4 regions of the Bradyrhizobium sp. USDA 3315 genome follow, and region 3 is predicted to be linked to each of the others. Evidence: predicted binding sites of a transcription regulator. Region 3 holds the regulator's gene; each other region holds the start of a gene.
The links. Region 3 encodes PhoB, which activates phosphate uptake and scavenging genes when phosphate is short. Its sites were predicted from a motif close to TGTCATNNANCTGTCAT; they were not measured.

Region 1 (5,109 bases), 530 kb from region 3:
CGCCAACGCGGTGAAGAGCCATATCGACCGGCGCCGCGACGTCATCGCTTCGTTCAAGGCGCTCGGCGCCACCGGCCGCGACGTCTTCACGATCTACTGCACGCAGGTGGTGGTGCTGGCCGGGATCGGCTCGGTGATCGGGCTCGTGCTCGGCGCCGCGCTCCCCTTCGTCATCGTCGGCCTGTTCGGCAAGCTGCTGCCGCTGCCGGTGGTGCCCGCGCTGCATCCCGACGAGCTCGCGCTGTCCTTCCTCTACGGCCAGCTCACCGCGCTGGCGTTCGGGCTGTGGCCGCTCGGCCGTGTCCATGACGTGCCGGTCGCCGCGCTGTTCCGCGAGACCGTCGCCAGCGAGTGGCATCGCCCGCGCTGGAGCTATCTGGCGCTGATGGCCGCGGTGATCGCGCTCCTGATCGGAGTCGCGATCGGGCTTGCCTATGACAAGCGGGTCGCTGCCGTGTTCGTCGCCTCGTCGATCGCGGTGTTCCTGCTGCTGCGCGGAATCGCCGAGCTCCTGATGGCGGTGGCGCGGCGGCTGCCGCGCAGCCGCATGACCATGCTGCGGCTCGCGATCGCCAACATCCACCGGCCGGGCGCGCTGACGCCGTCGGTGGTGCTGTCGCTGGGGCTCGGGCTGGCGGTGCTCGTTACCATCACCCAGATCGACGGCAATCTGCGCCGGCAATTCCTGGCCGCCCTGCCGGAGCGGGCGCCGTCGTTCTTCTTCATCGACATCCCCTCCACCGAGGCCGACCGCTTCAATGCCTTCCTGGCGAAGGTCGCCGCCGGCTCGACCGTCGAGGATGTACCGATGCTGCGCGGACGGATCGTGGCCGCGCGCGGCGTCAAGGCCGACCAGCTCAAGCCGTCGGTCGATTCGGAGTGGGTGCTGCAGAGCGACCGGGGCCTGACCTACACCGGCGAAATTCCCAAGGGCTCGAAGATCGTCGAGGGCGAATGGTGGGGGCCGGACTACAGCGGGCCACCGCTGGTCTCGATGGAGAAGAAGATCGCCGACGGCCTGTCGTTGAAGATCGGCGACGAGATCGTCGTCAACGTGCTCGGACGCGACGTGCCGGCGAAAATCGCCAACCTGCGCAACATCGACTGGCAGGGCCTCGGCATCAATTTCGTGCTGGTGTTCTCGCCGAATGCCTTCAGGGGTGCGCCGCACAGCCATGTCGCGACCCTGACGGAACCACACGCCGATTCCGCCGACGACGCGCGCATCATCAAGCAGGTCGCCGACGCGTTCCCGATGGTGACCAGCGTGCGGGTCCGCGAGGCGCTGGAGACGGTCGGCAGCGTGGTCAGCAATCTGGTGCTGGCGATCCGCGGCGCCAGCGCCGTGACGCTGATCTCCGCGATCCTGGTGCTCGGCGGCGCGCTCGCCGCCGGACACCGCCACCGCGTCTATGACGCCGTGATTCTCAAGACGCTCGGCGCCACGCGGGTGCGACTGCTCGGCGCCTACGCGCTGGAGTATCTGATGATCGGTTTTGCAACCGCGGTGTTCGGGGTGATCGCCGGCTCGATCGCGGCCTGGCTGATCGTGACTAGGCTGATGACGCTGAGTTTTATCTGGCAGGCCGGCAGCGCCGCGCTGGTCGTGGTCGCCGCGCTGGTCGTCACGGTCGGACTGGGGCTCGCCGGGACGCTGCTCGCGCTAAACCAGAAGCCGGCCTCAGTGTTGCGGAATTTGTGACAAAATGTAGCGGCGCGAGCGCCGTTTTTGCCTATGATGCTAGGGCAGAGCGACATTCGGCCGCGCGTGGAAGCTTGCGTCGGATGTGTTAATTTCCCACATACCAATCGGGTCGGATAGTCGGTTTGAATGACACGGAATTAATGTTCCGCAAACCGAGCCATCTGAGATAGATTTACGACCGGCGCCGCAAATCCCTTGCGCTCCACCGGGACCAACCACGGGAATTCGACCATGTCGGACCTAGACCGCAACTACGCTTCTCCTTTCGGCCGGGCCGCCGGGCGCATTGACGCTGCGGCCGTCGACGCCGGTCTGCGCGCCTACATGCTGCGCATCTACAACTACATGAGCATCGGCCTGGCCATCACCGGCCTCGCCGCGCTCGGCGTCTACATGGGTGCGGTGACGACCGACCAGTCGGCCGCCGTCGCCAAGTTCGGCAACGCCTATCTGACGCAGTTCGGCTACGCGATGTTCGTGAGCCCGCTGAAGTGGCTGTTCATCCTCGCCCCTCTGGCGATGGTGTTCGTCATCTCGGCCGGCATCAACCGCCTGCAGCCCGCGACCGCCCAACTCCTGTTCTGGGTGTTCTCGGCGCTGATGGGTCTGTCGCTGTCGTCGATCTTCCTGGTGTACACGCACACCTCGATCGTGCGCGTGTTCTTCATCACCGCGGCAACGTTCGGTGCGCTGAGCCTCTACGGCTACACCACCAAGCGTGACATGAGCGGCATGGGCTCGTTCCTGTTCATGGGTCTGATCGGTATCATCATCGCGAGCCTGGTCAACCTGTTCCTGGCGAGCTCGGCGCTGCAGTTCATCGTGTCGGTGGTCGGCGTGCTGGTGTTCGCGGGCCTCACCGCCTGGGACACCCAGCGGCTGAAGAACGACTACATCTACGGCTACGCCTCGCAGGGTGGCGTGATGGCAGAGCGTGCGGCAATCACTGGTGCGCTGTCGCTCTACCTGAACTTCATCAACCTGTTCACGCTGCTCCTGCAGCTGCTCGGCCAGCGTGACTAAGCGCCTCGAGCGAGCCGATCAAATCCAAGCCCCGGCCATCCCGCCGGGGTTTTTCTTTTGGGCGAGGCGAGATGTGGCGTAGCCCGGATGAAGCGCAAGCGAAATCCGGGACAGGCTCATCCGCGGCTTCAACGGCCCCGGATTACGCGGAGCCTGCCATCGGCGCGTTCGTGCGACCCGTTGGCTCCTCCGGGCTACGAAGCTCGGGCACAACTGTGTCGGCGGATCAGCGGATTTGTAGCCCGGATGAGCGAAGCGACATCCGGGACGGTCTTACCACGCGGGTACAGCTTCCCCGGATTCCGCGGAGCCTGTCATCGGGCGCGCGTTCGCGCGACCCGTTGGCTCCATCCGGGCTACAAGCAGACTGACCTGACGCGCTTACACCAGCGACAGCTTGCGATCGATCACGAACAGCACGCGTTCGAGTTCATGGCCACGACGGAGGATCAGGCCGGTCGCGGAAATGACGCTGTACATGCCCTGCTTGCGCGCAAGCCGGGGATCCTTCTCGATCCGGTAGATCGGCATTTCGGATGCGCGCCGGAACACCGAGAACACGGCCCGATCCTTCAGGAAGTCGATCGCATAGTCGCGCCACTCGCCGTCGGCGACCATGCGGCCGTAGAGATTGAGAATGCGGTTGAGCTCAAGTCGATTGAATGTCACGCGGTTAGGCTGAGGGGTCGCGGCGGCGGTGCGCGCCGCGGCACGACTCCCGCTCGGATCAGTGTCCTCCGAGATCAAACTCATCGAGCGCCTCCTGTCACCTCGGTGACGGTCGGGTTCCGAAGGCCCCTCTCCGGGATCGTCACGAGAGTGACATGATCGCGCTAAGCGAGGGGACCCGCAAGGGGCCAATCGCAATGCAACCGGGCCTTAACCACCGCCGCACGCGGCGGATTGTCCGGAAAACCGCAGAGTCACGGGAACGTTAGCGGAATCATATTGCTGCCCCACTTCCGCCCATCGCCCGCCCCGCTGCCCTGCGAAAAGGAAATCCTGCGTTGGCCCGGTCCTTTCGGTTCCGGATTCCTCAGCCCCCAGCCCCCCGGGGCCGTCGGGATCGGGCCTGTTCGCAGGGGAGTCAAATCCCAACACTGGGCCAACGAAAGTTGGTCCTTTTTGTTTTGGGACCTGCGCAAGCAAGACGCGCGCGCCAAGCACCGGCGCCTTCCTTTCGGCAGATCACTGAATGCAGGTTTGTCGCCATGCGGCTGCACGAAAACATGCGTGCGACCGGCGGAAGCCAGCGCATCACGCCTTACCGCAGCGAGGCGCTAGTGAAGTGAGGTGAAGGCAGCGCCGAGCATCGGGCCCGGCTTGTCGCGGTTGCCGTCCTGGACGTACACCGCCGCAGCATCGACACCGTCACGCGTGATGTTCTCCAGCGGCACGGTCCAGCTCCCGGACGAACCGTTCCAGTCACCGACCTTGAGGAGATTGCGCACGACGTTGTGGTAGGTGATCTCGCGGCCGCGGTTCTCGCCGCGCGCGATCGAGATCGGCACCGACTTCGAGATCGAGCAGATCCAGACCTCGCCGCGCGACACGGCCGGCGACTTCGATGCGGCGACCGACACGTTGATCTGCTTGCCGCTCAGCGTCATCGTCACGGGCACCGACATCACGCTGCCGCTCCTTTCGGTGTCCTTGATGGCGTCCTCGATACTGGCGCGATCGCTGCCGATCACATGCGCGGAGCCATTGATCACGGCTTGCGGCGTGTAGACGTCGCGGTCGCCGCGAACATGCGAATAGGCCTTCTGGCGCGCGCTGAAACGGGAATCGGCCAGCGTGTCCTTCCAGCCGAGATAGTCCCAATAGTCGATCGGCATGCTCAGCGCGATGACGTTGGGGTCCTTCGCGAGGTCACCGATGATCTTATCCGCGGGCGGACAGGACGAGCATCCCTGCGAGGTGAAGAGTTCGACGACGGCACGCGGATCGGCGTGGGCGGGGCGGATGATCGCGACGATTGCGCAGATACCAAGGGCGCTGGACCATCGCGAGATACAGTTATAGGCCATCATCGCTGTCATACTGCGAACCAGTCGTGATGATTTCCATCCGTAATTGTACGGAGCATGAAGTCTGTCCCTGAACTTGCGTGCCCCAAAACGCGAGAAAGCGGCCTTTTCATAGGCCGCCTTCTTTTTAGCCGCTACTCACTAAGCAGTGAGGCACCGATCACAAATCCGCGTTGGAGCATGGTCCGGAAAAGTGTGAAGCGGTTTTCCGGACAGACCATGCTCAAACAAAGGGGCCTTAGGCCGCGAGTTTGCGCAGCACATAATGCAGGATGCCGCCGTTGCGATAGTAGTCGAGCTCGTCCAGCGTATCGATGCGGCAGAGCAGCGGGACATCCTTTTTGCCGCCGT
Region 2 (5,109 bases), 5.0 Mb from region 3:
CCTGGTCTATCTGGAGTTCGCCCGCGCGGCGAACGCGCTCGGCCTGCATGAGGCCACCGGCAGCCGGATTTCGATGGCGACCACCGCGGCCGGCCACGCCTACACGGCCGCGCTCGATCCCGCGGTCGGCGACGCGCTGATCGCGGAGATGGAGGGCGAGCTGCCCGACAGCGCCAAGATGCTGACGCCGCGCATCGAGGCCAACCGCCGGCATTTGCAGGAGCACGGCTACGTCGTCGCCTGCGGCCTGTGGAGCCCGCATATCAACGGCGTCGCGGTGCCGCTGTGGTCGCCGCAGTATCAGACCTATGTGGTCACCACGATCGGCCTGCTCTCGGCGATGTATGACGAGGCGCGGCTGCATCGCGAGGTCGCGCCGCAAATGGTCGAGCTCGCCGCCGCGCTCGGCAGCCTGCTCGAAGGCGCCGACGGCGACATCTTCAGCAATCGGATCGAGCGCAAGACGCTTCCGGTGACCGCCCATAACAACAACAAAATCATCAAGACGGGAGCAGTGAATGAACTGGAAGCCGGAACTCGACGACCTCGCCCGCCGCGAAGCGTTCGCGCGGGAGATGGGAGGCGTTGACAAGGTCAAGCGGCAACGCGACCAGGGCCGGCTCACGGTTCGTGAGCGCATCGACAAGCTCGTCGACCAGAGCAGCTTCCATGAGGTCGGTGCCATCTCCGGCATCGCCGAATATGACGAGAGCAACGAACTCAAGCACCTGACGCCGGCGAACTGCGTGTTCGGCCGCGCCAGGGTCGACGGCCGCACCGTCGTTGTGGTCGGCGACGACTTCACCGTGCGCGGCGGCTCGGCGGATGCATCGATTTCCGCCAAGCCGTTGATGGCGGAGGAGATGGCGCACGACTTCCGCCTGCCGATCGTTCGCGTGATCGAGGGCTCCGGCGGCGGCGGCTCGGTGAAGACGATCGAGACCAGGGGCGCCGCCAATCTGCCCGGCGGCGTCGGCGGCACGCGCTGGTACTGGTACACGACCGCCAATTTGGCGCGCGTGCCGGTGGTCGGTCTCGGGCTCGGCTCGGTCGCGGGCCTCGGTGCCGCACGGCTTGCCGCCACGCATTACTCGGTGATGACCAAGAGCTCCGCGATGTTCGTCGCCGGCCCGCCGGTGGTGAAGCGCCTGGGGCAGGATCTGACCAAGCAGGAGCTCGGCGGCGCCGACATCCAGACCCGCGCCGGCGCGATCGATCAGGCCGTCGAGACCGAAGAGGAGGCGTTCGACTACGCGCGGCGCTTCCTGTCCTATCTGCCGTCGTCGGTCTACGATCTGCCGCCGACCATTCCCTGCACCGACGATCCGGAGCGTGCCGAGCAATCGCTGCTCAAGGCCGTGCCGCGCAACCGCCGGCAGGTCTACAAGATGCGGCCGATCATCGATGCCGTCGTCGACAAGGGCTCGTTCTTCGAGGTCGGCACCAATTTCGGCCGCCCGATCATCACCGGATTGGCGCGGATCGAGGGCAGGGCGGTGCTGCTGCTCGCCAGCGATCCGTTCCACTATGGCGGCTCGTGGACCGCTGACGCCTGCCAGAAGGTGGTGCGCTGGGTCGACTTCGCCGAGACCTTCCATCTGCCGGTGGTCTATCTGATGGACTGCCCGGGCTTCATGATCGGGCTCGAGGCGGAGAAGACGGCGACCATCCGCCACGGCGTGCGGGCGATGGCGGCGGTCAACCAGAGCACGGTGCCGTGGTGCACCATCATCATCCGCAACGCCTTCGGCGTCGCCGGCGTGGTGCATCAGCCGGCCAACCGCTTCTCGATGCGCTATGCGTGGCCGTCGGCCTATTGGGGCTCGCTGCCGCTCGAAGGCGGTATCGAGGCGGCCTATCGCGCCGAGATCGATGCGGCCGCCGATCCCGCCGCCAAGCTGCGCGAGATCGAGGATCGCCTCAACAAGCTGCGCTCGCCGTTCCGCTCGGCCGAGAAGTTCTGGGTCGAGGAGGTGATCGATCCGCGCAAGACGCGCTCGCTGCTCTGCGAGTTCGCGCGCCTCGCCGAACCGATCCGCAAGGCTGGTCCGCCGAGCAACATGTCGACGCGGCCGTAAGCGGCGCCTCAATCGTCATTGCGAGCGCAGCGAAGCAATCCATATAACCATGTGCTGAGGTATGGATTGCTTCGTCGCTGCGCTCCTCGCAACGACGACACGTATTTACTCCGCTTCGCGATGCACGTCGTGGATCACGATGCCCATGCCGTTCTCGGGCATCTTGATCCATTCGCGCCGCTTCAGCGAGCGCTTGGTGTCCTCGTGCCCGCTCACCCAGTGCTCGCGCATCGAGGTGCCGGAGAATTCGTGATCCTTGGCGTCGCCCTCATAGGCCTTCTGCTGATAGATCAGCTGCAATAGCGTGATGCCCGGCAACCGGGCGTTTGCCTTCTTGAGCTGGCGCTCCTCGTCCGACAGCTGATCGTCGGGGATTTTTCCCAGCGCATTGTGCAGGGCGGTGCGCAGATTGTAGGTCTTGCGATAGACGTCGGTGTTGTAGCGGGTGCGCGACGAATACATGATGTCCTTGTGCCGGGCCATCACGTCCTGGATGTCCCGCGGCAGCGCGCCGCGCGCCGAGAACAGGTCGACCTGGAACACCAGCGAATTCATGTTGTCTTCCTGGTCGAGCAGATGCTGCAGCGGCGTGTTGGACACGATGCCGCCGTCCCAGAAATGATCGGTGCCGACCTTCACCATCGGCAGCGCCGGCGGCAGCGCGCCGCTCGCCATGATGTGCTCGGGAATGATCTCGTCATGGGCATTGTCGAAATAGATGAAGTTGCCGGAGAGCACGTTCACTGCGCCGACCGCGAAGCGTATCTTCTTGGAATTGATGCGGTCGAAATCAACCAGCTCGAGCAAGGACTCGCGCAGCGGCGTGGTGTCGTAGTAGCTGGTGGCGGTGCGCGCGCCGGCCGGGCTGAACCACGGATTGGCCTGGTGCGGGGTGAAGAAGCCGGGTTGTCCGAGCGTGGTCGTCAGCCATGAGCTGGTGAAATTGCGCGCCTTGCGGAAGACGTCGCCGTCCGGAGTGTAGTGCCAGATCTTGCGGCTGGTGATGCGATCCCAGAATGTGTGCAGCCGCTCCAGCCGCTTTTCGGGCGGATTGCCGGCGATGATCGCCGAGTTGATCGCGCCGATCGAGACGCCGCAGACCCAGTTCGGCTCGATGTTGGATTCATGCAGCGCCTGATAGACGCCGGCCTGATAGGCGCCGAGCGCGCCGCCGCCCTGCAGGACCAGGGCCACACGATCGCAGCCTTCTGGACGCCAGCCCGGCGTCGCGTGTTCGATGTCGTCGAAATGCGGGGTTCGCGCGTCCATATCAGACACTCCAGAAATTCGCGGCGAGAATTCAGCGCGCCGATGACGCCGTGATGACAATTGCGGCGGCCGCGCAAGGCGCATCCGGCATGGCTGCCTGCATGGTTAGCATTGGCCCCAGTAGCGCGACGCGGGTCACGACGCGTAACCGCGGTCATGCGCCTGACGGAAATTCCTCACATCGCTGTCAATCTCGGCCGTTAGCTTCCGCGCAAACTTTTCAAACAGGGGTTATTGCGATGCGCAGGGAAGATCTGCTCAAGCTTCCGTCGATGCCGGCCGCCGGCCCGAGCTATCCCGCCGGTCCGTATCGCTTCATCGATCGCGAATTCCTCGTCATCACCTATGAGACCGATCCGGAGTTGATCCGCGCCGGCCTGCCCGAGCCGCTGGAGTCGATCGAGCAGGCGATCGTGCATTACGAATGGATCAAGATGCCCGACAGCTTCGGCTTCGGCAGCTACATCGAGTCCGGCCTCGTGATCCCCGCGCGCCTGCATGGCGAAGAGGTCAACTTCGTCTGCCAGATGTATCTCGACGATGATCCGCCGATCGCGGCCGGCCGCGAGATCTGGGGCTTTCCGAAGAAGTACGCTCATCCCAAGCTCGAGATCGTCAAGGACACGCTGACCGGCACGCTGGAATATGCCGGCCAGCTCGTTGCGATGGGCACGATGGGCTACAAGCACGAGAGCATGGCGGGCAATGGCGACGTCACCCGCGCGACGCTGTCGAAGACGCAAGTTAATCTGAAGATGATCCCCGGCGTCGACGGCCATCTCGAGGTCTGCCAGCTGGTCGCGATCAACTTGACCGACATCGTCGTCAAGGGCTCCTGGATCGGACCCGGCCGGCTTCACCTGGTGCCGCATGTCAATGCACCGGTCGCCGATTTCCCGGTCAAGCGTGTCGTCGGCGCGCACCACTTCCTCGCCGATCTGACGCTGCCGTTCGGCCGCGTCGTGCATGACTACAACAAGGAGGCTGCGGAGGCGGCGCCGACCGGCCTGGCCGCGGAGTAGGGCGGTCGCTGACATAAAACTGTAACAGGCGCGTCCTCCTATGTTGCGTCGAAGGGACGCGCTTGCTCAGCGTTGCGCGTGGGCGAGGTCTTGAACATGTCATTTCGCGCGGTTGCGTTATCGATTGCCTTGGGGGCGGGCCATGCTGGCTGATCCACCTCCCGCTCCGGTCGGGTCGCTGCTGACCCGCGAGGCGGTCCCCGGTCTGGTCTGGGCGTTCCGCCTGCATCACGACGGCCGTGCCGAGGCGCTTCCGATCGATGCGCCGATCGAACCGAGCCATGACGGAAGGCTGTGGCTGCACTTCAACCTGACCGACGTTCGCACCCGGGCATGGCTCGCCAACATGCACATCCCGCAGCTGGCGCGGGACCTGCTGCTGTCGAATGACAATTTCCAGCAGATCCACGTCGTCGACAATTGCGTCTACGGCGTGTTTTCCGATCTGGTGCGGGATATCGACGCCGCGACCCGGGAGACCGGCTTTCTCCGCTTTGCGATGACCGAACGCCTCCTGGTCAGCGGCCGCCATCAGGCGCTGTGCTCCGCCGATGCGACACGCCGCGTGCTCGAGGGCGGCCATCGCGTCGGCAGCGTCGCGGCGCTGCTGGAGAAGATCGTCGACGAGATCGCCGACACCATGGACCGCATGGCCGACAAAATCGGCACCGATATCGATGCGATCGAGGAGCGGGTGCTCGCCGAGGATACCGGATCGGAGCTGCGCAAGAATCTGAGCC
Region 3 (5,109 bases):
GAAAAGAAGGCGGGGAAGTAACGCCATGAACCCGATCTACAAATCCCGCCGCCGCAGCGACATCGTCATCCGCGCACTCTGTGTCGGCGCCGCGCTGTTCGGCGTCACCTGGCTGGCGCTGATCCTGATCACGCTGCTCTATAACGGCCTTGCCGGCCTCAGCGTGCAGCTGTTCACCCAGAACACGCCGCCGCCCGGCTCGACCGAAGGCGGCCTGCTCAACGCCATCGTCGGCTCGGTCATCATGACCGTGATCGGCGTCGGCATCGGCGCGCCGCTTGGCCTGTTCGCCGGCACCTACCTCGCCGAATACGGCAAGCACGACAAGCTGACCTCGGTGATCCGCTTCATCAACGACATCCTGCTCAGCGCGCCCTCGATCATCATCGGCCTGTTCATCTATGGTGCGGTGGTGGTGCCGATGCGCGGCTTCTCGGCGATCGCGGGCAGTCTCGCGCTCGCTGTGATCGTGATCCCGGTCGTGCTGCGCACCACCGAGGACATGCTGCTCTTGGTGCCCAATCCGCTGCGCGAGGCCGCCTCCGCGCTCGGCCTGCCGCGTTCGCTGGTGATCAAGCGGATCGCTTATCGTGCTGCGCGATCGGGTCTGATCACCGGCGTGCTGCTGGCGACCGCCCGCGTCGCCGGCGAGACCGCGCCGCTGCTGTTCACCGCGCTGTCGAACCAGTTCTTCAGCCTGGATCTGACCAAGACGATGGCCAACCTGCCGGTGACCATCAATAACTTCGTGCAGAGCCCCTACGCCTACTGGAAAGAGCTGGCGTGGAGCGGTGCGCTGCTCATCACATTCACCGTGCTCGCGTTGAATATCGGCGCGCGTATCCTTGGTGCCGAAAGGGCCGCAAAATGACCGAGCTTTCCGTCTCCACGACTGCCGCAGGCCACATTCCGCAGGTTCCGCTGCCGGAAGCGCCGCCGAAAGTCACGGTGCGCAACCTCAACTTCTACTACGGCGAGCACCACGCGCTGAAGAACATCAACCTGACGCTCGGCACCAACCGCGTCACGGCGTTCATCGGCCCGTCCGGCTGCGGCAAGTCGACCCTGCTGCGCATCTTCAACCGGATGTACGACCTCTATCCGGGCCAGCGTGCGGTCGGCCAGCTGATGCTGGACCAGACCAACATTCTCGACCCCAAGCTCGACCTCAACTTGCTGCGCGCGCGGGTCGGCATGGTGTTCCAGAAGCCGACGCCGTTCCCGATGACGATCTACGAGAACATCGCCTTCGGCATCCGCCTCTACGAGAAGATCTCGAAGTCCGAGATGGACGACCGGGTCGAGAAGGCGTTGCGCGGCGGCGCGCTGTGGAACGAGGTCAAGGACAAGCTGAACGCCTCCGGCCTGTCGCTCTCCGGCGGCCAGCAGCAGCGCCTGTGCATCGCGCGCACCGTGGCGGTGCGTCCCGAGGTGATCCTGTTCGACGAGCCGTGCTCGGCGCTCGACCCGATCTCGACCGCCAAGGTCGAGGAACTGATCCAGGAGCTCTCCGAGGACTACACGATCGCGATCGTCACCCACAACATGCAGCAGGCGGCGCGCGTCTCCGACAAGACCGCCTTCATGTATCTCGGCGAGCTGATCGAGTTCGACGACACCAACAAGATCTTCACCTCACCGAGCGATCGGCGCACCCAGGACTACATCACCGGCCGGTTCGGTTGACCGGCGCATGATCCGGAAAAGTGGAAACCGGTTTTCCGATCAGGTCATGCTAAAATTCAGGACACGAAGCCATGATCCCCGGGATCATGGTTGAGGGAGACAAGCGATGGCTTCTGAACATACCGCCAAGGCATTCGACAGCGACCTGCAGGAGTTGACCCGCCTGGTCGCCGAGATGGGCGGCCTGGTCGAACGGATGATTACCGAGTCGGTCGACGCGCTGATCCGTCGCGACGTCGCGCTCGGCAAGCGCGTGGTCGCCGCCGACATCGAGATCGACAATCTGCAGCGCAACATCGAAGAGCGCGCGGTGCTGACGATCGCGCGCCGCCAGCCGATGGCGATCGACCTGCGTGAGATCGTCAGCGCGATGCGCGTCGCCACCGATCTCGAGCGGATCGGCGACCTCGCCAAGAACATGGGCAAGCGCGTCGCGGCGCTGGAGAGCGATTTCCAGCCGCTGAAGTTGATCCGCGGCCTCGAGCACATGACCGACCTCGTGCTGTCGCAGGTCAAGTCGGTGCTCGACGCCTATGCCGCGCACGACCTGCCGGCGGCGATGAACGTCTGGAAGGGCGACGAGGAGGTCGATGCGATCTGCACCTCGCTGTTCCGCGAACTGCTCACCTACATGATGGAAGATCCGCGCAACATCTCGTTCTGCATCCATCTGATGTTCTGCGCCAAGAACATCGAGCGGATCGGCGATCACGCCACCAATATCGCCGAGACCGTGTTCTACATGATCGAGGGCCAGCAGATCACCGACAAGCGCCCGAAGGGCGACATGACCACTTTTGCCACCACGGTGCCGGGCAACTGAGGCATGATCGGCAAGCACGGAACCGGCAAGAGCGAAACTGGACGATCCTCGCGACAAATCGTTTCCGCGGGGACTATGCTCAAGGAAGTAAGCGTTTCGGTTTGCGTCTGGGCAACGGATCACTACAGAGAAAGAACTTAAACCGATGAGCGCACGCATTCTGGTAGTCGAAGACGAGGAAGCGCTGACGACGCTGTTGCGCTACAATCTCGATGCGGAAGGCTACGATGTCGAGACGGTGGGGCGCGGCGACGATGCGGATACAAGGCTGAAGGAGCGCGTTCCCGACCTCGTGGTGCTGGACTGGATGCTGCCGGGCCTGTCCGGCATCGAACTGTGCCGCCGCCTGCGGGCGCGGCCCGAGACCAAGCAGCTTCCGATCATCATGCTGACCGCGCGCGGCGAGGAAAGCGAGCGCGTGCGCGGGCTTGCCACCGGCGCGGACGATTACATCGTCAAGCCGTTCTCGGTGCCGGAGCTGCTGGCGCGGGTGAAGGGCCTCTTGCGCCGAGCCAGCCCGGAGCGGCTTGCGACCGTGTTGACCTATGGCGACATCGAGCTCGACCGCGAGAAGCGCCGCGTGGCGCGCTCGGGCCGTCCGATCGATCTCGGGCCGACCGAGTATCGCCTGCTTGAATTCTTCCTCGAGCATCCCGGCCGCGTGTTCAGCCGCGAGCAATTGCTCGACAGCGTCTGGGGCCGCGACATCTACATCGATGAGCGCACCGTCGACGTGCATATCGGCCGCCTGCGCAAGCTGCTCAATCCGGGCCGCGAGCAGGATCCGATCCGCACCGTGCGCGGCGCCGGCTACGCGCTCGACGACCGCTTTGCCAAGGCCGAGCCGCAGCCGTAACGGCCATGCGGCACTCATAAACCGCAACACGGCGTCGTCCCGGCGAAAGCCAGGGGACCCATACGCCGCGGCCAGCGCAATCGGCACGCGGCCAGACGGCTTTCTAACAACACCCATTCGTGGTTATGGGTCCCGGCCTGCGCCGGGACGACGCCGGTGATGTAGCGGTAGCCCGGATGGAGCCGACGGGTCGCGCGAACGAGCGCCCCGTTGGCTCCATCCGGGCTGCGTCACACAAAAAAATCCCCGCTTTCGCGGGGATTTGTCTTTGAGGTCTTCCGTCGTTTTCCCGAGTGCTCACTTGATCTGCGGTTTCGCCGACGGCCGGCGGCGATCGGCGGCGGGCTGGTAGGCGACGCGCGAGTGATGCGCGCAATAGGGCAGGCCGGCGAGCGCCTTGCCGCCGCAGAAGAAGAATTCCGGGCTCGAGGGATCGCCGACCGGCCAGTGGCAGGTGGCCTCGTTGAGCTCGAGCAGCGAGAGCCGCTGGCTCATCGGCACCACATTGTCGTAGGAGATCGGATCGGGCTCCATCTCGACCTCGAAGGCGTGCGCCAGCGCGGTGTTGCCGCGCGAGACCGGACGCGCCACCCGCATCATGTGCTGGGCCGGGCGAGCCTTGCGCTGCCGCGGCGCGGCAGTGGAGGGTGCCTTGGCGCGGCCGGAAAGGCCGAGCCGATGCACTTTGCCGATCACGGCGTTTCGCGTCACATTGCCAAGTTCCGCCGCGATCTGGCTGGCCGACAGGCCGGACTCCCAGAGTTTCTTCAGCTGCTCGACGCGATCGTCGGACCAGGTCAATACAGTCATCGCATTCTTCCCTTCGCGTAGCGCCGGCCAATCATTGGAGCGGCGCTGCGAGCCAATCTGGACAAATATCCCTGCGGCCAGAATCCCTTAGCCCTCGCCGGGCACGGTGTTGCGCCCGAACGTTTACGCGAGACACAAAGGCTACTTAGAGGGTCCAGTACCGCCGCACGAGATGTCGTACCCGACAGGCCAAACGCTACAATATGGCGTGACTCTGGCGCAAGAGTCCGCGGTCGTGCGTCCACATGTTCCCACACAGTTAAGCATCGCGATGAGGCTTTTCCACCGCACCGGAATGCTCCGGATTGCGCTCGTTTCGCATTGCAGGAAGGCCACTTCGTAGCGATTGACACTTACCGACCGCAGCATAGAATGCCCGCCACGTGCCGCCCGCAAAGGCGGCCGTTTTGTTTTCCGAAGCTGGCCGTTGCTGCGCTGGCGTCAAGGCGCAGCGGCAATTGTCGGCTTAAAAACCGTCAGTGAACGCCATGACCAACGCTGCCACGTCGCATCTGCTCCCCGTCTTCGCCAGGGTCGATCTCGGCTTCGAGCGCGGTGAGGGCGCCTGGCTGATCGCAACCAACGGAGACCGCTATCTCGATTTCACCTCGGGCGTCGCGGTCAACGCGCTCGGGCATGCGCATCCGCATCTGGTCAAGGCGCTGCAGGAACAGGCGACCAAGCTCTGGCACATGTCGAACCTGTTCAAGAGCCCGGACGGCGAGGCGCTTGCCGCGCGGCTGTGCGAGCAGAGCTTTGCCGACTTCGTGTTCTTCTGCAATTCCGGCGCGGAAGCGATGGAGGGCGTGATCAAGCTGGTCCGCCACTATCACTTCTCCAAGGGCCATGGCGAGCGCTACCGCATCATCACCTTCGAGGGCGCCTTCCACGGCCGCACGCTGGGCACGCTGGCGGCGACAGGCTCGGCGAAATA
Region 4 (5,109 bases), 4.6 Mb from region 3:
ACGGTCTCGCCGCCGGCGGTGAACGCCTCGGTCACGGCGTCGACCGCATCAGCCTTGACGATCGCGATCATGCCGATGCCGCAGTTGAAGGTGCGCAGCAGTTCGAGTTCGGCGATGCCGCCCTGCTCGGCCAGCCATTTGAACACCGGGAGCACCGGCAGCCGCGCCAGATCGATGCCGACGCCGAGATGCTTCGGCAGCACGCGCGGAATGTTGTCGGTGAAGCCGCCGCCGGTGATGTGGGCGAGCCCCTTCACCGCGCCGGTGTCGCGGATCGCGCGCAGGCAGGATTTCACATAGAGCCTGGTCGGCGTCAGCAGCGCTGCGCCAAGCGTCATGACCGGCGCGAACGGCGCCGGCGCGTCATAGGCGACGCCGGACTGCTCGACGATCTTGCGCACCAGCGAATAGCCGTTGGAGTGCACGCCGGAGGAAGCCAGCCCGATCACGGCATCGCCCGCCGCGATATTCGCGGTCGGCAGCAGCGTGCCGCGCTCGGCCGCGCCGACCGCAAAGCCGCCGAGGTCGTAATCGCCATCCTTGTAGAGGCCGGGCATCTCGGCGGTTTCGCCGCCGATCAGCGCGCAGCCGGATTCGCGGCAGCCCTCGGCGATACCAGCGACGATCTGCGCGGTGGCCTCCGGGTGCAGCTTGCCGCAGGCGAAATAGTCGAGGAAGAACAGCGGTTCCGCGCCCTGCACGACGAGGTCGTTGACCGACATCGCGACCAGATCGATGCCGATACCGCCATGAATGCCGGTCTCGATCGCGATCTTCAGCTTGGTGCCGACGCCATCGGTCGCGGCCACCAGGACCGGATCCTTGAAGCCGGCGGCCTTGAGGTCGAACAGCCCGCCGAAACCGCCGATCTCGGCGTCCGCGCCAGGCCGCGCGGTGGCCCGCACCATCGGCTTGATCAAATCGACCAGTCGATTGCCGGCGTCGATATCGACACCCGAATCCGCGTAAGTGAGCCCGTTTTTGCGCTCGGTCATGCCCAATTCCAGATGATCAGGGGCTGGTTACGAGGAATTCCGCCCCCGCGCAATGGCTCGCGGCGCTGCCGCCGCGATACTATGTAGATAACACAAGGCGGCTGCGCAAAAGAGCCGGATATCGAGTAAAATCAGGCTTCTAGCCGGGAAGCGATCCAAGTTGAGCATTCCGAACATCATCACCCTCGGCCGCATCATCCTGGTGCCGGTGATCGTCTGGGCCATCGTGTCCAGCCAGATGGAGATTGCGTTCGCGATCTTCGTGATCGCCGGCGTCTCGGACGCGGTCGACGGTTTCCTCGCCAAGCGCTTCAACATGACGAGCGAGCTCGGCGCCCTGCTCGATCCGCTCGCCGACAAGGCGCTCCTGGTGTCGATCTATGTCGCGCTCGGAATCTGGGGCGCGGTGCCGCGCTGGATCGTGATTCTCGTGGTGTCACGCGACATCATGATCGTCTCCGCCGTGATTGTGTCATGGTTGTTCGACAAGCCGGTCGAGATGAAGCCGCTGATGGTGTCGAAGCTGAACACGGTGGCGCAGGTCGCGTTCGCAGCGCTGGTGCTGGCCTCGCTCGGCTTCGGCTTTCAGCCACATCCTTACGACCTGATCCTGATGGGCCTGGTCACGATCTTTACTTTGGGTTCGGTGTCCCTCTATCTCGTGGAGTGGGTGCGGCACATGAGCACCATCGAAGCTCGGTAGGCGGGATCCGGAAAAGTGGAAGCCGGTTTTCCCGCGACAAACGCGACGCGTTTGCGCATGGCTAAAATGAAGTGGTTTGGAGACCTGCGTGGCCAGTAGCGTTCAACCTCGTCAATTGGCCTTGGCCCTGCCGCACGAGGAGAAGCTGACCCGCGACGATTTCCTTGAGGGCCCTGCCAATGAGGCGGCGCTGGCGCTGATCGACGGCTGGCCGGACTGGCCAAACCGAATCATGCTGCTGGTCGGGCCTGACGGCTCCGGCAAAAGCCACCTCGCCGCGATCTGGGCCGAGAGCGCCGGCGCGCGCTCGACCGCGGCGCATGCGCTGACCGCCGACACGGTGCCGACCGCGCTTGCGACCGGTGCGCTCGTCGTCGAAGACCTGAGGCCGGCGGATTTCGACGAGCGCGCAATGTTTCATCTGATGAATCTGGCGCGCCAGGACGATGCCTACGTGCTGATCACGGCGCGCATTCCGCCCTCGGCGTTCGAGATCGAATTGCGCGACCTGCGGTCGCGGCTCCGCGCGGTGCCGACCGTGACGCTGCTGCCGCCGGACGACCAGCTGTTCCGCGGCCTGATTGTCAAGTTCTGCGCCGACCGCCAGATGAGCGTGGACGAACCGCTGGTCAGCTATCTGAGCAACCGGATCGAGCGTTCCTACGTTGCCGTCCGGCAGGCGGTCGAGCTCCTGGATACCGAGGCACTCCGGCTCGGCCGTCCCGTCACGCGGGCGCTGGCGGCGGAGCTGTTGCGCGACGCCTGATCCATCCCGCGGCTTGACGGCGCAGGCGAGCGGAACATCAATGTCATCGAAACGTCATCGCAATATCACATGGTCTCTGCGGCTCTCGGCTACACCGCCCCGGCCCCTGCCCTGAATTGGACCAGCACTTTATGGACTCGGCACAAGCTACTGAAATCAAAGAAAAAGAGGCGGAATTTCCCGCCATTCCCGCAATCGCGACCAGCCCCGAACGCTTCATCAACCGGGAGCTCTCCTGGCTGCACTTCAACCGGCGGGTGCTCGAGGAATCGGTCAATCTCGGCCATCCCGTGCTGGAGCGGGTCCGCTTCCTGTCGATTTCGGCGAATAACCTCGACGAGTTCTTCATGGTCCGTGTCGCCGGCATCAAGGCGCAGGTCCGCGAGGGCATTACCGAGCGCAGCCCGGACGGCCTGCTGCCGGCCGATCAGCTCGTGATGATCAACAAGACCGTCTCGCAGCTCGCCTCCGACCAGCAGGCGATCTGGAGCGACCTGCGGGATATCCTGGCCAAGGTCGGCATCCAGCTGGTCGACGGCCGCGACGTCACCAAGTCCGAGCGCAGCTGGATCGAGGATCACTTCCTCCACAGCATCTTCCCGCTGCTGACGCCGCTGGCGATCGACCCGGCGCATCCCTTCCCGTTCATCCCGAATCTCGGCTTCACGGTGGCGCTGCAATTGTCGCGGATCTCCGACGGCAAGGCGATGAACGCGCTGATCCGCATGCCCGGCAAGATCGACCGCTTCATCCGCATCCCCTCCACCAAGGAAGGCGCGCCGGCGCGGCTGATCACGCTGGAGCAGGCCACCGGTCTCTTCATCGGCCGCCTGTTCCCCGGCTACACCGTCAAGGGCCAAGGCGCATTCCGCATCATCAGGGACTCCGAACTCGAAATCGAGGAAGAGGCCGAAGATCTCGTTCGCCTGTTCGAGACCGCGCTCAAGCGGCGCCGCCGCGGGTCGGTGATCCGGCTCGAGATCGAGGCCACGATGCCCGAAGAGCTGCGCATCTTCGTGCAGCACGCCTTGTCGGCCGCAGACGACGAAGTGATCCTGGTCGACGGCGTGCTGGCGATGAACGAGCTGTCGCAGCTCACCCGCCTCAATCGCCCCGACCTCGAATTCCCGCCCTATGTGCCGCGCCACCCCGAGCGGGTGCGCGATCATGGCGGCGATATCTTCGCCGCCATCCGCCAGAAGGACCTCGTGGTCCATCACCCCTACGAATCCTTCGACGTCGTGGTGCAGTTCCTGCAGCAGGCGGCACGCGATCCCGACGTGGTCGCGATCAAGCAGACGCTCTATCGCACCTCGAACAATTCGCCGATCGTGCGCGCGCTGGCGGAAGCCGCCGAGGCCGGCAAGTCGGTGACCGCGCTGATCGAGCTGAAGGCGCGCTTCGACGAGGAAGCCAATATCCGCTGGGCCCGCGACCTCGAACGCGCCGGCGTGCAGGTGGTCTACGGCTTCATCGAATTGAAGACGCATGCCAAGCTGTCGATGGTGGTGCGCCGCGAGGGCGGCAATCTCACGACCTATGTGCACACCGGCACCGGCAACTATCACCCGGTCACCGCGCGCATCTACACCGACCTCTCCTACTTCACTTCGGATCCGATCATCGGCCGCGACGTCGCGCGGGTCTTCAACTACATCACCGGCTATGCCGAGCCGAGCGACATCGAGAAGATGGCGGTGTCGCCGCTGACGCTGCGCAAGCGGATCATCGAGCACATCCACGGCGAGATCGCCCACGTCAAGCACGGCCGGCCCGGCGCGGTCTGGATGAAGATGAATGCGCTGGTCGACCCTGATATCATCGACGCGCTGTACGAGGCCTCGCAGGCCGGCGTCTCGGTCGAGCTCGTGGTGCGCGGCATCTGCTGCCTGCGGCCGGGGCTGCCGGGACTGTCGGAGAACATCCGCGTCAAATCGGTGATCGGCCGGTTCCTGGAACACGGCCGAATCTATTGCTTCGGCATGGGTCAGGGCCTGCCGAGCACAAAAGCTGCTGTGTATATCTCGTCCGCTGACATGATGCCGCGAAACCTCGACCGCCGCGTCGAGGTTCTCTGTCCGCTGCAAAATCCCACGGTGCATCAGCAGGTTCTCGAACAGATCATGGTCGCGAACCTGAAGGACACCGAGCAAAGCTGGCAATTGTTGCCGGATGGGTCGTCAACGCGTATGAAGGCCGCGAAAGGCGAAGAGCCCTTCAATCTGCATGACTACTTTATGACAAATCCGAGTCTGTCCGGCCGTGGTAAGTCTCTCAAGGAATCTTCACCGCGCCGTCTCACGCGTCGCAACGAGCGTCAGCAGCCATCGTCTTAAGGGGGCCTTACGGTGAAGCGGCCGCGGAAGCGCGCTTCCAGCGTCGCTGTCATCGATATCGGCTCGAACTCGGTTCGTCTCGTGGTCTACGAGGCGATGGCGCGCAGCCTCATCACAATCTTCAACGAGAAGGCGCTGTGCGGGCTCGGGCGCGAGGTGCAGAGCACCGGCCTGCTCGCAACCGATGCCGTCAACAAGGCGCTCACCGCGCTGCGCCGTTTTCGTGCGCTGTGCAAGATCCAGCAAGTCGGCCGCGTCTACGCGATCGCGACCGCGGCCTGCCGCGACGCCAAGAACGGTCCGGACTTC

Region 1: the regulator PhoB is predicted to act here: its motif matches at 3,538-3,554, upstream of ACVIYL_RS10270 (DUF2794 domain-containing protein).
Region 2: the regulator PhoB is predicted to act here: its motif matches at 3,390-3,406, upstream of ACVIYL_RS36330 (acetoacetate decarboxylase).
Region 4: the regulator PhoB is predicted to act here: its motif matches at 2,506-2,522, upstream of ACVIYL_RS34515 (RNA degradosome polyphosphate kinase).

What each region holds. Positions count from the first base shown of each region.
Region 1 is NZ_JBSRYP010000001.1:2,212,944-2,218,052, reverse strand. It holds gene ACVIYL_RS10280 (ABC transporter permease) at 1-1,702, shown strand, start outside; gene ACVIYL_RS10275 (Bax inhibitor-1/YccA family protein) at 1,937-2,728, shown strand; gene ACVIYL_RS10270 (DUF2794 domain-containing protein) at 3,110-3,481, opposite strand; gene ACVIYL_RS10265 (DUF1223 domain-containing protein) at 4,009-4,770, opposite strand; gene acnA (aconitate hydratase AcnA) at 4,997-5,109, opposite strand, start outside.
Region 2 is NZ_JBSRYP010000001.1:7,722,532-7,727,640, reverse strand. It holds gene ACVIYL_RS36345 (IclR family transcriptional regulator) at 1-589, shown strand, start outside; gene ACVIYL_RS36340 (acyl-CoA carboxylase subunit beta) at 519-2,078, shown strand; gene ACVIYL_RS36335 (patatin-like phospholipase family protein) at 2,184-3,347, opposite strand; gene ACVIYL_RS36330 (acetoacetate decarboxylase) at 3,587-4,369, shown strand; gene ACVIYL_RS36325 (transporter) at 4,512-5,109, shown strand, end outside.
Region 3 is NZ_JBSRYP010000001.1:2,745,555-2,750,663, forward strand. It holds gene pstC (phosphate ABC transporter permease subunit PstC) at 1-21, shown strand, start outside; gene pstA (phosphate ABC transporter permease PstA) at 26-871, shown strand; gene pstB (phosphate ABC transporter ATP-binding protein PstB) at 868-1,686, shown strand; gene phoU (phosphate signaling complex protein PhoU) at 1,793-2,509, shown strand; gene phoB (phosphate regulon transcriptional regulator PhoB) at 2,655-3,365, shown strand; gene ACVIYL_RS12580 (GcrA family cell cycle regulator) at 3,663-4,175, opposite strand; gene ACVIYL_RS12585 (acetylornithine transaminase) at 4,664-5,109, shown strand, end outside.
Region 4 is NZ_JBSRYP010000001.1:7,336,867-7,341,975, forward strand. It holds gene purM (phosphoribosylformylglycinamidine cyclo-ligase) at 1-995, opposite strand, end outside; gene ACVIYL_RS34505 (CDP-alcohol phosphatidyltransferase family protein) at 1,156-1,698, shown strand; gene ACVIYL_RS34510 (P-loop NTPase family protein) at 1,787-2,464, shown strand; gene ACVIYL_RS34515 (RNA degradosome polyphosphate kinase) at 2,596-4,800, shown strand; gene ppx (exopolyphosphatase) at 4,813-5,109, shown strand, end outside.